DNA from 2 places in the Bradyrhizobium sp. GW821-FHT13H05 genome. Region 1 is predicted to be linked to the other one. Evidence: predicted binding sites of a transcription regulator. Region 1 holds the regulator's gene; the other holds the start of a gene.
What was found. The regulator PhoB, encoded in region 1, activates phosphate uptake and scavenging genes when phosphate is short. The targets are predictions, from matches to a motif close to TGTCATNNANCTGTCAT.

Region 1 (7,394 bases):
TGGGAAATGGAAGGGGTGCCCCACATTCCGCCGTCCTCGGAACGAGGGACTGCGTAGCCCGGATGGAGCGCAGCGCAATCCGGGGCAATTCATCCGTGGACACAAACCCGGATTTCGCTGCGCTCCATCCGGGCTACAAGTAGAGGCTACTTCACCGCGTCAAAGCACCAGGCCAGAATGCCCTTCTGCGCATGCAGCCGGTTTTCGGCCTCGTCGAACACCACCGATTGCGGACCGTCGATCACCTCGTCGGTGACCTCCTCGCCGCGATGGGCCGGCAGGCAGTGCATGAACAGCGCATCGGGCTTGGCCAGCGACATCAGCTTCGAATTGACCTGGTAGGGCTTGAGCACGTTGTGGCGGTGCTCGCCTTCCTTGTCGCCCATCGACACCCAGGTGTCGGTGACGACGCAGTCGGCGCCCTTCACGGCGGCCTCGGGATCGGTGCCGAGCACGATCGGCGCGCCGGTCGTCTTGATGAAGTCGCGCATCGCCTTTTTCGGCGCGAGCTCCGGCGGGGTCGCGACATTGAGCTGGAATTTGAAGCGTTCGGCTGCGTGCGCCCAGGAGGCGAGAACGTTGTTGTCGTCGCCGGTCCAGGCCACCGTCCGGCCCTCGATCGGGCCGCGATGCTCCTGATAGGTCATGAGGTCGGCCATCACCTGGCAGGGATGCGAGCGTCGTGTCAGGCCGTTGATGACGGGCACGGTCGCGTTGGCCGCAAGCTCGAGCAGCGCATCATGGTTGAGGATGCGGATCATGATGGCGTCGACATAGCGCGACAGCACGCGCGCGGTATCGGCGATGGTCTCGCCGCGGCCAAGCTGCATCTCGGCGCCGGTGAGCATGATGGGCTCGCCGCCGAGCTGGCGCATGGCGACGTCGAACGACACGCGGGTGCGGGTCGAGGGGCGCTCGAAGATCATCGCCAGCGTCTTGCCTTCGAGCGGCCTGACCGGCTGATGCGCCTTCTGCTTCGCCTTCATGGCGGTGGAGGCGTCGAGCATGCTCTTGAGCTCCGACAACGGGAGCTCGTTGATGTCGAGGAAGTGCTTCGGGGGCTTGCTCATCAGCTTGCCGCCCGCTTGGTCTGGCTGGACGAGATCGCGGCACAGGCGCGCTCGAGCCGCCCGACGCTGTCCTCGATCTCGGCTTCGGTGACGATCAATGGCGGCAGGAAGCGCACGACATTGTCGCCGGCCCCGACAGTGAGCAGTTTTTCGTTGCACAGCGCCGCGCCGAGATCGGCTGAGGGCACGACGGCCTGGATGCCGATCAGCAGGCCTTCGCCGCGCACTTCGCTGACGATGTCAGGATAACGGTCGATCACGGAGGCGAGCTTCTGCTTGAGCAGCAGCGACATCTTCTGCACGTGGTCGAAGAAGCCGGGCTTGAGCATGACGTCGAGCACGGCGTTGGCCGCCGCGATCGCGAGCGGGTTGCCGCCGAAGGTCGAGCCGTGCGAGCCGGGCCCCATGCCGGCAGCCGCGTCCGCGGTCGCCAGGATCGCGCCGATCGGGAAGCCGCCGCCGAGCGCCTTGGCCAGCGACATCACGTCAGGCGTGACGCCGGTGCGGCGATGCGCGAACAGATCGCCGGTGCGGCCCATGCCGGTCTGCACCTCGTCGAATGCGAGCAGCAGGCCCTTCTCGTCGCAGAGCTGGCGCAACGCCCTCAGGAAGGCGGGCGTCGCCGAGCGCACGCCGCCCTCACCCTGGATCGGCTCGATCAGGATGCCGGCGGTCTGCGGACCGATCGCTTTCTTGACGGCTTCGATATCGCCATGCGGGACCTGGTCGAAACCGTCCATCGGCGGACCGAAACCTTCGAGATATTTTGCAGATCCCGTCGCGGCCAGCGTTGCCAGCGTGCGGCCGTGGAAGGCGCCTTCAAAGGTGATGATGCGGTAACGTTCCGGATGTCCCTTGGAGAAGTGATGATGGCGGACCAGCTTGATCACACCTTCCAGCGCTTCGGCGCCGGAATTGCAGAAGAACACGAAGTCCGCAAAACTCTCATTGCACAGGCGCGCGGCGAGCTTCTCGCCGTCGGGGCTCTGGAACAGGTTCGACATGTGCCAGAGCTTGGTCGCCTGCTCCTGCAACGCCTTGACCAGCGCCGGATGGGCGTGGCCGAGCGCGTTCACGGCGACGCCGGAGGTAAAATCGAGATAGCGATCGCCATTGGTCGCAATCAGCCAGCAGCCTTCGCCGCGCTCGAAACCGAGGTCCGACCTGGCGAAAACGGGGAGCAAATGCGGCGCAGCGCTGTTAGTCATGACGGTCACTTGATGTTGAGGACGGTGTGAGCGTGCATTGCGCAACGCACCATTGACCGGCCCGGAAAACGAAACGTGCCGCCTTTTAAGGGCGGCACGTGACACTATCTTATGCCGGGTAGAACGGGTGTCAATGCCGCCCGAAAGCCTCGCGAAACGCTGAATCCGTAGTCTTGCGGTGCCGAATTTACGTGGTTTTAGCCACGGAACATGTGGAAGCGAGTCGGCGGACTCTTGCGCGTGAGTCACGCCATATTGTAGCGTTTGGCTTGTCAGATACGACATCTCGTGCAGTGTTTCTGATCCTCTAAGTCCTCATGTACCGGCGTAAACGTTCGGGCGGCTCTCGGTGCCCGGCGAGCCTTAAGGGATTCTGACGGCACGGGTTTTTCAAGGCTTAGGCATTCGCCGCGAGGCGCCAGGATGGCAGCCGCACGGCGAGGGAAAGGGTGCAATGACGGTTTTGACCTGGTCCGACGATCGCGTCGAGCAGTTGAAAAAGCTCTGGGAGGCCGGATTGTCGGCCAGCCAGATTGCGGCCGAGCTCGGCAACGTGACCCGTAATGCCGTGATCGGCAAAGTGCACAGGCTCGGCCTGTCCGGCCGCGCCAAGAGCCCCTCATCGGCTGCTCCCCGGCCGCGCAAGGCGCGTCCCGCGCAGCATATGATGCGGGTGACCCGCCCGATCTCGCGCGGCAACACCGCGCTGGCGCAGGCCTTCGACGTCGAGGTCGAGGCTGAACCGGTCACCTACGACAACGTGGTGCCGATGAGCCAGCGGCTGTCGCTGCTGGAGCTGAACGAGGCGACCTGCCACTGGCCGGTCGGCGACCCCTCGAGCCCGGATTTCTTCTTCTGCGGCGGCAAGGCGCTCTCCGGCCTGCCCTACTGCGCCCAGCACTCGCGGGTGGCGTATCAGCCGGCCGCAGATCGCCGGCGGGCGCCGGCGAAGCCGGGTCCGCGCTGAGCTGGGCCCCAAACGACATCGTTCCGGCCTAATGCGCAATTGCGCACGGGGGACCGGGACGATCCGGACATAAAAAAGCGCGCCACCCGGCGCGCTTTTTATTGGCTTGCTTGCAGCAAACCTTACGTCTGCTCCGCCTTCGCGAAACGGTCATCCAGCGCGTAGCCGGCACCGCGGACGGTGCGGATCGGGTCCTGCTCGCGACCGAGATTGAGCAGCTTGCGCAGACGGCCGATGTGAACGTCGACGGTGCGCTCGTCGATATAGATGTCGCGGCCCCAGACGCTGTCGAGCAGCTGCTCGCGCGAGAACACGCGGCCGGGATGCTCCAGGAAGAACTCCAGCAGGCGATATTCGGTCGGGCCAAGGTCGATCGGCCGGCCCGAGCGCGCGACACGGCGCTTGTCGCGGTCGAGCTCGATGTCGCCATAGGCGAGCACGGTGGCGAGCCGCTCGGGGCTGGCGCGCCGCAGCAGGCCCTTCACGCGGGCGAGCAGCTCGGGCACCGAGAACGGCTTGACGATGTAGTCGTCGGCACCGGTCGCAAGACCCCGCACCCGCTCGCTCTCCTCGCCGCGCGCCGTGAGCATGATGATCGGCAGCTGCTTGGTCTCGGGCCGGGTGCGAAGCCGCCGGCACAATTCGATGCCTGACAGGCCCGGCAACATCCAGTCGAGCACGATCAGATCGGGAATGTGCTCCTTGAGGCGGGTGTCGGCGTCGTCGCCACGCATCACCGTCTCGACGTCATAGCCGTCGCCTTCGAGGTTGTAGCGGAGAAGCTCGGTGAGAGCTTCCTCGTCCTCAACCACCATAATGCGTGCGCCCATCAGGTCGTCGCTCCTTAAGTCTTCAGGTATTGGGGACCGTGGTGGCGAAGGTCGTCATGTCGCCCTTCGGCCGCTTGTCGGTGATCGCCTGGCCCTCGATCATGTAGAACACGGTCTCGGCGATGTTGGTGGCGTGGTCGCCGATCCGCTCGATGTTCTTGGCGCAGAACATCAGGTGGATGCAGAACGAGATGTTGCGCGGATCCTCCATCATGTAGGTGAGGAGCTCGCGGAACAGCGAGGTGCAGATGGCGTCGACTTCCTCGTCGCCCTTCCAAACCGCCATCGCCGCCGGCAGATCATGCGCGGCATAGGCGTCCAGCACCGACTTGACCTGCTGCTGCACGAGATCGGTCATGTGCTCCAGGCCGCGGAACAATTTGAGCGGATGGAAATCCGTCTCCAGCGCCGCGACGCGCTTGCCCATGTTCTTGGCGAGGTCGCCGATGCGCTCCAGATCGGTCGCGACGCGCATGGCGCCGACGATCTCGCGCAGATCCACCGCCATCGGCTGGCGGCGCGCGATGGTGAGCACGGCGCGCTCCTCGATCTTCTTCTGCAGCGCGTCGAGCTCGACGTCGATGGCGACGACGCGCTGGCCGAGCGCGACGTCGCGGCGGATCAAAGCGTCGACGGAATCGACGATCATGCGCTCGGCGATGCCGCCCATCTCCGCGACCAGCCGGGTGAGCTCCTGGAGGTCGGTGTCGAAGGCCTTTGCGGTATGTTCAGTACCCATGTCCCGTCTCCTCAGCCGAACCGGCCGGTGATGTAATCCTGCGTGCGCCGGTCGGTCGGCGACGTGAAGATCTTGCTGGTGTCGTCGAACTCGATCAGCTCGCCGAGATACATGAAGGCGGTCTTGTCGGAGACGCGCGCCGCCTGCTGCATGTTGTGGGTGACGATCGCGATCGTGTAGTTCTCGGACAGTTCCTGGATCAGCTCCTCGACCTTGGCGGTCGAGATCGGGTCGAGCGCCGAGCAGGGCTCGTCGAACAGGATCACCTCGGGCCGCACCGCGACCGTGCGGGCGATGCAGAGGCGCTGCTGCTGGCCGCCGGAGAGCGACAGGCCGGAGGCGTTGAGCTTGTCCTTGACCTCGTTCCACAGCGCGCCGCCGCGCAGCGCCTTCTCGACGCGGTCGTCCATCTCGGACTTCGAGATCTTCTCGTAGAGGCGGATGCCGAAGGCGATATTCTCGTAGATCGTCATCGGGAACGGCGTCGGCTTCTGGAACACCATGCCGACGCGGGCGCGCAGCAGGTTGAGGTCGAGCTTGGGATCGAGGATGTTGGTCTGGTCGAGCATCAGCTGACCGGTGACGCGCTGGCCGGGATAGAGGTCGTACATCCGGTTGAAGATGCGCAGCAGGGTCGACTTGCCGCAGCCGGACGGGCCGATGAACGCGGTGACTCGGTTGGTGCCGAGCGCCAGATTGATGTTCTTCAGCGCGTGGTGCTCGCCATAATAGAAGTTGAGGTTGCGCACCGTCACCTTGGCCGGGGCGTCGGGCAACACCGGCGCCTGCGGCAAACCACCGGCCGCGCTCATCGATACAGAAAGCTCACTCATTTTGCGGTCCTCTCGGCGCCAAGGATGCGCGCGCCAATGTTCAGGGCAAGCACGGTAATCGTGATCAGCAGCGCGCCGCTCCAGGCGAGCTGCTTCCAATAGGCGTAGGGGCTCTGGACGAAGTTGTTGATGGTGACCGGCAGGTTCGCCATCGTCTTGTTCAGGCCGAGGCTGAAGAACTGGTTCGACAGCGCGGTGAAGAGCAGCGGCGCGGTCTCGCCGGCAACGCGGGCGGTTGCGAGCAGCACGCCGGTGATGAGGCCCGACCGGGCAGCGCGATAGGCGATGCGCTTGATCACCAGCGAGCGCGGCAGGCCGAGGGCGGAGGCCGCCTCGCGCAGCGCGTTCGGCACCAGCAGCAACATGTCCTCGGTGGTGCGCAGCACGACCGGGATCACGATGACCGCGAGCGCGAGTGAGCCTGCGATCGCGGAGAATCCGCGCATCGGCACCACCACCGCGCCATAGATGAACAGGCCGATGATGATCGAGGGTGCCGAGAGCAGGATGTCGTTGATGAAGCGGATCACCGAGGTCAGGCGATCGTTGCGGCCGTATTCGGCAAGATAGGTGCCGGCGAACAGGCCGAGCGGCGCGCCGATGCCGACGCCGATCACGGTCATGATGATCGAGCCGACGATGGCGTTGCGCAGGCCGCCTTCGGTCGAGCCCGGAGGCGGCGTGTCCGCAACGAAGATCTCCAGGTTCAGGCCGGCGAGGCCGTTGTAGAGCAGCGTGATCAGGATCAGCGCGAGCCAGGTGACGCCGAAGGCGGCAGCGGCGATGCAGAGCCCGCGAACGACGATGTCCTTGCGGCGGCGGCGCGAATAGATCGGGTTCATGGCGCTAGTTCCCCGCCTTCTTTTCCAGCCGCATCAACATCAGCCGCGCGGCTGCGAGCACGAAGAACGTCAGCACGAACAGCAAGAGGCCGAGCAGGATCAGGCCGGACTGGTGCAGGCCGTCGCTTTCGGCGAACTCGGATGCGATCGCCGCCGAGATCGTGGTGCCCGGCGCGAAGATCGACCCCGAGATGCGGAACGAGTTGCCGATGATGAAGGTCACCGCCATGGTCTCGCCGAGCGCGCGGCCCAGCGCCAGCATGACGCCGCCGATGACCCCGACGCGGGTGTAGGGGATCACCACGCTGCGGACGACCTCCCAGGTGGTGCAACCGACGCCGTAGGCGGCTTCCTTCAGCACCGGCGGCACCGTCTTGAACACGTCGACCGAGATCGAGGTGATGAACGGCAGCACCATGATGGCGAGGATCAGCGCGGCGTTGAACAGGCTGAGATAGGACGGAGGACCTGCGAAGATCGCGCCCAGCACGGGCACGCCGTCGAAGATCTTGATCATGAAGGGCTGGAAGGTGTTGGCCAGGAACGGGCCGAGCACGAAGAAGCCCCACATGCCGTAGATGATCGAGGGAATGCCGGCGAGCAGCTCGATCGCCATGCCGATCGGGCGGCGCAGCCATTGCGGGCAGAGCTCGGTCAGGAAGATCGCAATGCCGAGACCCACGGGAATGGCGATCAGCATCGCGATGAAGGAGGTCACGAGCGTGCCGTACATCGGCCCGAGCGCGCCGAGCACCGGGGGGTCTGCCGACGGCGCCCAGCGCTGCGTCCACAGGAAGGAGAGGCCGTATTCCTTCATCGCCGGGAAAGCGCCGACGATCAGCGAAATGATGATGCCGCCGAGGATCAGCAGCACCGAGATCGCGGAGAGCCGCGTGATCCAGTAG
Region 2 (7,394 bases), 400 kb from region 1:
CCTGGGTCGATGCGACGATCGCGATGTAGACCGGGAACGCGACGATCGCGATCCCGATCCAGAGGATGAAATGGGCGACGTAGCGCCGGATGCCTTCGTCCTCGACCATCAGTAGGTCACCTTGCGTTCGACGAAGCGGAACTGGATTCCGGTCAGCACGATCACCATGACCATCAGGATCACCGATTGCGCCGCCGAGCTGCCGAGATTGCCGCCGAGCAGGCCGTCGGAATAGACCTTGTAGACCAGCGTCACCGTCGACGTTCCAGGGCCGCCGCGAGTCATGGTGTCGATGATGCCGAAGGTGTCGAAGAAGGCGTAGACGATGTTGACGACCAGCAGGAAGAAGATGGTCGGCGACAGCAGCGGGAAGGTCACGGTCCAGAACCGCCGCATCGGCCGCGCGCCGTCGATCGCGGCGGCCTCGAACACGCTCTTCGGGATCGCTTGCAGGCCGGCGAGGAAGAACAGGAAGTTGTAGGAGATCTGCTTCCAGGCGGCGGCGAGGATGATCAGTGCCGCGGCCTGGTCGCCATCGAGCAGCGGATTCCAGTCGACGCCCAGCGCGCGCAGATAGCGCGCGAGCACGCCGAGCGAGGGATGCAGCATGAAGATCCAGAGCACGCCGACCACGGGCGGCGCCACCGCATAAGGCCAGATCAGCAGCGTGCGGTAGAGCATCGAGCCGCGCAGCGGCTTGTCCGCCATCACGGCGAGCAGCAGCGCAAGGGACAGCGACGAGACGGCGATCGCGAACGAGAAGAAGAAGGTCCGGACGATCGCTTCGAAATAGGCGCGATCCTTGAAGAGCTCGATGTAATTGTCGAACCAGACGAAGGTGGTCGAGAGGCCGAAGGCATCCTGCAGCAGGAACGACTGGATCACTGCCTGCAAGGCCGGCCAATAAAAGAAAACCAGCACGATCGCGAGCTGCGGCGCGACCAGCGCGTAAGGCAATAGCCTGGATTGGAAAATGGCTTGCTTTTGCATGATGGACGGCACCGGCAGGCCGCGTGGCCTGCCGGCGCCTTCGCCTTATTTTACGGCGGTCTTTTCGAACTGACGCAGCATCGTGTTGCCGCGCTCGACGGCGGCGTCGAGCGCCTGCTTGGCGGTCTTCTTGCCGGCCAGCGCCTGCTCGATCTCTTCCGACCAGACGTCACGCAGCTGAACCATGTTGCCGAGACGCAGGCCGCGCGAATTGTTGGTCGGCTCCTTGTTGGTGAGCTCGATCAGCGGGGTCTCGAGATAGGGCTGATCCTTGTAGAAGCCCTCTTCCTTCGCCTTGGCGTAGGCCGCCTTGGTGATCGGCAGATAGCCGGAGGCCTTGTGGATGTAGACCTGGCGATCGGTGTCCGACAGGAAGGTCAGGAATTTTGCGACCCCCTTGTATTCGTCGGCCGACTTGCCGCCCATCACCCAGAGCGAGGCGCCGCCGATGATCGAGTTCTGCGGTGCGCCCTGGACGTCGGGGTAGTACGGCATCGGCACGGCGGTGAAGTTGAACTTGGCCTGCGCCTTGACGTTGCCGAAGAACGCCGACGAGGTCAGGTAGATCGGGCATTCGCCTGAGGTGAAGCGGCCTTCGCCGGTGTTGGTGCGGCCGGCATAGTCATACGTCTTGGTCTTCTGGAGCTCGACCAGGGTTTCGAGATGCTTGACCTGAAGCGGTCCATTGAACTCGAGCACGGTGTCGAAGCCGTCGAGGCCGTTGGCTTTGCTGGCGAGCGGTACGTTGTGCCAGGCGGAGAGCTGCTCGAGATTGACCCAGGTGACCCAGGAGCCGGAGAAGCCGCAGGTGTCATGACCCGCAGCCTTCAGCTTCTTGGCGGCCTCGAACGTTTCGGGCCAGGTCTTGGGGATCTCGACATTCGCCTTCTTCAGCTCGTCGAGGTTGACCCACATCACGGTCGAGGACGAGTTGAAGGGGAACGACAGCATCTCGCCCTTCGATGTCGAGTAGTAGCCGGTGATGGCGGGCAGGTAGATCTTGGGATCGAACTTCTCGCCCGCTTCGGCCATCAGCTTGTAGACGGGTTTCACGGCGCCGGTCGCGGCCATCATGGTCGCGGTGCCGACTTCGAACACCTGCATGATGTGCGGGGCGTTGCCGGCGCGGAACGCGGCGATGCCGGCGTTCATCGTGTCGGGATAGTTGCCCTTGTAGGTCGGGATCACCTTGTAGTCGGTCTGCGACGCGTTGAAGTCGGTGGCGAGCTTGACGATGACGTCGTTGTTGGCGCCGGTCATCGCGTGCCACCACTGGATCTCGGTCACGGCCAGGGCCGGTGAGGCCGACATGCCGACCGTGAGTGCAAATGCGGCAGCCGCCCCAAAGTGTCGAAGAGCCATCAAGTAAACCTCCCTTGGCCGTCAAAAAGATCGCTTGCGCTAGCAGCGCCATATGACGTTCACATGACTGTGTAAGCGGCCGAAACGAAAGCGGCAAGCGCGGGAAAAGGGAAGCCGTCAAATAGGCGGAGGCGAAGCGGGCAGCCTCCTCCGTTCGCGCTGCACGCGCGTGGGTCGCGCCGCAGTGCGGCATTACCTGGATGATGCGGACACTCAGGCCACGGGCTCGAACACCTCTCCCGCTTGCGGGAGAGGTCGGCGCGTCCCGGGCGATGCGAAGCATCGTCCGCGCGCCGGGTGAGGGCTCTGTCCTCTTGGGGATCGTCCCGATGCGGAGATACCCTCTCCCCAACCCTCTCCCGCAAGCGGGAGAGGGAGCGCACTTGCGCTCCAGGCTTTAGCGCTTGCGCTCGGGGCCGCAGACGGTGCCCTTCTCGACCATCGCGTCGATCTCCGCCTTCGAATACCCGAACTCGCCCAGCACCTCCGCCGCGTGCTGGCTGAATTTCGGCGGCAGGCGGCGCAGGCTCGGCTTGCTGCGATCGAGCCGGATCGGTGAGGCCACGCCCTTGTACCAATCCTTCTCGATAATATCGCCGCGGGCGATCGTGTGCGGGTTCTGCAACGCCTGGTCGATCTTCTGCACGGGGCCTGCGGGCAGGCCCGCCGCGAGCAGACGGTTGCACAGCGGCTCGGCCTCGTGCTGGCTGAACACGGCGGCCAACTCTGCGCGCAGCGCCTCGCGATTGGCGATGCGGTCCTTGTTGCGGGCAAAGCGCGGATCGGTGCCGAGCTCGGGCTTGCCGATCTCCTTGGCGAGCTTGCGGAAGGTGCCGTCATTGCCGACGCCGATGAAGATGTTGTCGGTCTTGGTCGGGAAGATCGCGTAAGGCACGAGGTTCGGATGCTCGTTGCCGGTGAGCGAGGGCGGCTTGCCATGCATGAAATAGTTCGCGGTGTGCGGATGCATGATGGCAAGGCCGGTCTCGTACAGCGTCGTCTCCAGGAACTGGCCCTTGCCCGAGCGCTGCCGCTCCGACAGCGCCATCAAAATGCCGATCGCCGCATAGAGCCCGGTGCCGATGTCCACCAGCGGCACGCCGATCCGCATCGGCCCGCTCTCGGGCGAGCCGGTCGCGGCGATCATGCCGGTCATCGCCTGGATGATGGCGTCATAGCCGGGATTGCCGCCGCGCGGACCGTCGGCGCCGAAGCCGCAGATCCGGCAATGCACGAGGCGCGGGAATTTTGTGCTGAGCACATCGTTGCCGATGCCCCATTTCTCCAGCGTGCCCGGCTTGAAATTCTCGATCAGGACGTCGGCCGTCTCCAGCATCTTGAGCAGCACGATGCGGCCGCCTTCGGAGGCGAGGTCGAGGCCGATCGAGCGCTTGTTGCGGTTGATGCCGATGAAATAGGCCGCGTCCTCCTCGTGGAAGGGAGGGCCCCAGTCGCGCACCTCATCGCCGGCGGGCGGCTCGACCTTGATGACGTCGGCGCCGTGGTCGGCGAGGATCTGGGTGCAGTAGGGACCGCCGAGCACGCGCGTGAGATCGATGACGCGCAGTCCGCTCATTGCGCCCAAAACGGCTTCAGTCATGCCTTCGCTTCCCCTGTGTCGATATTGATCACAGGCCTAGCGAGGTTTTTTTGCGCCAGCAATGGGCTGCCGCGTAGGGCCGCATGCGCCGCCGCCGCGCAATCCCGCAATGTGGGAAATCAGCGGAAGCGGCCGGCCCGAGGGGGATCTCGGGCCGGCCAATTCGCCGTGTGATCAGACGACCGTCAGGCGAACGTCGACATTGCCGCGCGTGGCATTGGAATAGGGGCACACCTGGTGCGCCTTCTCGACCAGCGCCTCGGCCTCGGCGCGGGCAAGGCCCGGCAGCGAGACGGCGAGGTCGATGTCGAGGCCGAAGCCGCCGGCCGAGCGCGGGCCGATGCCGACGGTCGAGGTGACGGAGGCGTCAGCCGGAACCTTCGGGCCGCCCTGCGAGGCCACGAACTTCATCGCGCCGATGAAGCAGGCGGCGTAGCCGGCCGCGAACAGCTGCTCGGGATTGTTGCCGGCGCCGCCGCCGCCACCGAGCTCCTTCGGCGTGGTGAGCTTGACGTCGAGCGCGCCGTCGAGGGTCGCAGCATGGCCGTCGCGGCCGCCGGTGGCTTTTGCGCTGGTCTTGTAGAGGACGTTCACGGACATTTTCGTCTCCTCGGTCTTCCGGTTGGGGTGCAGCCTCTATCGCAAACAATTAGATTGTGCGCAATTGAAATTTGCATGCCTCACATTTAATTGTTCGCAATTGAATGTGGCGCCGGCCGGCCCCAGAATGGAGGAAACCGCGTGAGATTCTCTATGCCCCGGAAAATATCGACCCTGGACCCGCAGCGCCTCGACAACCAGATCTGCTTCGCGGTCTATTCGGCCGCGCATGCCTTCAACCGCGTCTACAAGCCGCTGCTCGACCGGCTCGGCCTGACCTATCCGCAATATCTGGTGATGCTGGTGCTGTGGGAGCGCGACGACGTGCCGGTCAAGGACATCGGCGAGAAGCTATTCCTGGATTCGGGCACGCTGACGCCGCTGCTCAAGCGGCTTGAGGCCGCCCATCTCGTCAAGCGCACCCGCTCGAGCGAGGACGAGCGGCAAGTGCTGATCGCGCTGACGCCGCAGGGCCACGCGCTGAAGGAGAAGGCGCGTGCCGTGCCGCAGTCGATCCTGGCGGCATCGGACTGCTCGGTCTCGGAGCTGGTCGCGATGAAGGACGAGATCGTCGCGCTGCGCGATCGGCTGAATGCGGTGATTGGGGAGTAGGCCCGTCAGAGGCGCTTCTTGGCGAACGCGCGACCCGACGCGGACTTCAGGTACCTCTCGAAGGCGACGGCCTGCTGCTCGTTGCTGAACGCAACGTAGGTCTTCAGACGCCAAGGCCCGTATTTGGAAGTGTGGGGCACCTCGCCAGCGTTGTGCTTTGCCAGTCGGGCGCGCAGGTCGTCGGTAATGCCCACATAGAAGTGCAGGGTATCGAGGCTCTCGAGGATGTAGACGTATTTCACGGCACGCTCCCCAGTTGTCGAGAGAGGAGCTTACATCCGCATTTTATCTGCTGAAGCCCGGCTTCGCCCTTTGGGCTACGCCGCGGCAGCCTTCGCTAGCTTCGCTACGAGGGACTTCCCCAGGCTTGCCGAGCCGAAGCTCGCGAAGCGAGCGAAGGCTGGTGGAGCCAGGCGGGATCGAACCGCCGACCTCTTGCATGCCATGCAAGCGCTCTCCCAGCTGAGCTATGGCCCCTTAAGTCCAGATGGGAGGATCCTGGGGGATCCTTCCCGGCCGGCGAGCCCTGAGCGACTCGCGCGGTGCACCCTTTTTCACAGATCAGGGCTGATCTCAAGTCTCTTCATCACCGCCGACGTCACCAATGATGTCGGTCACGTCCTCATCGCCTTCTTCTTCGTCGGCAATGAAGGTCGAATCATCGTCATCGTCGTCATCGAGGGTCTCGTCGACCTCGATATCGTCCTCCGATTCGGGCACGACGGCCTTCACCTTGCCGGTGTTCTCTTCGGCATCGGCCTCCTCGAGCGAGACCTCCTCGACCTCGGCCGGCTCCGGCGTGGTATCGGCGGCTGCTGCATGGCGGGCTTCGGCGCCACGAGGCACGCGGGCCGGCGCCACGGGCGCGATCGGCACGACTTCGCCGGTGTAGGGCGAGATCACCGGATTCTTGTTGAGGTCGTAGAACTTTTTGCCCGTGGTCGGGCAAATACGTTTGGTTCCGAGTTCGGACTTGGCCACGGCAGAGGAATCCTGGAATGTCTGAAAAGCGGTGTTTCACTTGGCTAGTTGGCGGCCCGCTGTCAATAGCGCATTACGAGAGAACGACATGCCCGTGACGTCGGGGAGACCATGTGGTACCTGCCCGCGAGCCTCCAGGGTGCATCCAAGGACACAATCTTGACCCAATCCGACAAGCCCACGCCGCTGAAGTCGCGTGCCAGCGGCCCCCTGACCGGGAAAGTACGGGTGCCCGGGGACAAGTCGATTTCCCACCGCGCCCTCATCCTGGGCGCGCTCGCGGTCGGTGAAACCCGGATTACGGGCCTGCTTGAGGGCGAGGACGTCCTCAACACCGCCAAATCCATGCAGGCGCTGGGTGCGACGGTCGAGCGTACCGGCGATTTCGCCTGGAAGGTGAACGGGGTGGGTGTCGGCGGCTTTGCCCAGCCCAAGGCGGCGCTGGATTTTGGCAATTCCGGTACCGGCTGCCGGCTGGTCATGGGTGCCGTGGCCGGCTGCCCGATCTCGGCGGTGTTCGACGGTGACGCCTCGCTGCGCAGCCGTCCGATGCGCCGGATCCTCGATCCGCTCGAAAAGATCGGCGCCAGGGTCGTCTCCGGCGGAGAGGGCGGCCGGCTGCCGCTGACCGTCCGGGGCGCCCGCGATCCGTTGCCGATCACCTACAAGACGCCGGTCGCCTCGGCCCAGATCAAATCGGCGGTGCTGCTCGCGGGCCTGGCTGCGCCGGGCACCACCACCGTGATCGAGAGCGAAGCCAGCCGCGATCACACTGAGCTGATGCTGAAGCATTTTGGTGCCGACATCAATTCGGTGCAGGAGGGTCAGCACGGCCGCCGCATCACGCTGGTGGGCCAGCCCGAGTTGCATGGCGCCACTGTTGTGGTGCCCGCCGATCCCTCTTCCGCGGCATTCCCCATCGTTGCGGCGCTGCTCGTCGAAGGCTCCGACATCGTGCTGTCCGACGTCATGACCAACCCGCTGCGCACCGGTCTTTTCACGACGCTGCGTGAAATGGGCGCCTCGATCGAGGAAAGCGAAGTGCGCGGCGATGCCGGCGAGCCGATGGCGCAGCTGCGCGTGCGTGCTTCAAAATTGCGCGGCGTCGAGGTGCCGCCGGAGCGCGCGCCCTCGATGATCGACGAATATCTGGTGCTGGCGGTGGCGGCCTCCTTCGCCGAAGGCACGACCATCATGCGCGGCCTGCAGGAGCTGCGCGTCAAGGAATCCGACCGCCTCGAAGCCACCG

Region 2: ugpB (sn-glycerol-3-phosphate ABC transporter substrate-binding protein UgpB) is a predicted target of PhoB. The motif match lies at 2,405-2,421, and genes of this name have one in related genera.

Annotation. Positions count from the first base shown of each region.
Region 1 covers NZ_JBXAPO010000005.1:1,254-8,647, forward strand. Annotated here, with positions in the region: gene argF (ornithine carbamoyltransferase) at 147-1,070, opposite strand; gene AC1RR3_RS16820 (aspartate aminotransferase family protein) at 1,070-2,278, opposite strand; gene AC1RR3_RS16825 (GcrA family cell cycle regulator) at 2,733-3,245, shown strand; gene phoB (phosphate regulon transcriptional regulator PhoB) at 3,368-4,075, opposite strand; gene phoU (phosphate signaling complex protein PhoU) at 4,098-4,814, opposite strand; gene pstB (phosphate ABC transporter ATP-binding protein PstB) at 4,826-5,647, opposite strand; gene pstA (phosphate ABC transporter permease PstA) at 5,644-6,489, opposite strand; gene pstC (phosphate ABC transporter permease subunit PstC) at 6,494-7,394, opposite strand, start outside.
Region 2 covers NZ_JBXAPO010000005.1:397,475-404,868, reverse strand. Annotated here, with positions in the region: gene ugpE (sn-glycerol-3-phosphate ABC transporter permease UgpE) at 1-109, opposite strand, end outside; gene ugpA (sn-glycerol-3-phosphate ABC transporter permease UgpA) at 109-990, opposite strand; gene ugpB (sn-glycerol-3-phosphate ABC transporter substrate-binding protein UgpB) at 1,036-2,352, opposite strand; gene AC1RR3_RS18570 (CaiB/BaiF CoA transferase family protein) at 2,750-3,952, opposite strand; gene AC1RR3_RS18565 (organic hydroperoxide resistance protein) at 4,127-4,552, opposite strand; gene AC1RR3_RS18560 (MarR family winged helix-turn-helix transcriptional regulator) at 4,706-5,164, shown strand; gene AC1RR3_RS18555 (GIY-YIG nuclease family protein) at 5,170-5,406, opposite strand; tRNA gene AC1RR3_RS18550 (tRNA-Ala) at 5,566-5,641, opposite strand; gene AC1RR3_RS18545 (TIGR02300 family protein) at 5,738-6,145, opposite strand; gene aroA (3-phosphoshikimate 1-carboxyvinyltransferase) at 6,257-7,394, shown strand, end outside.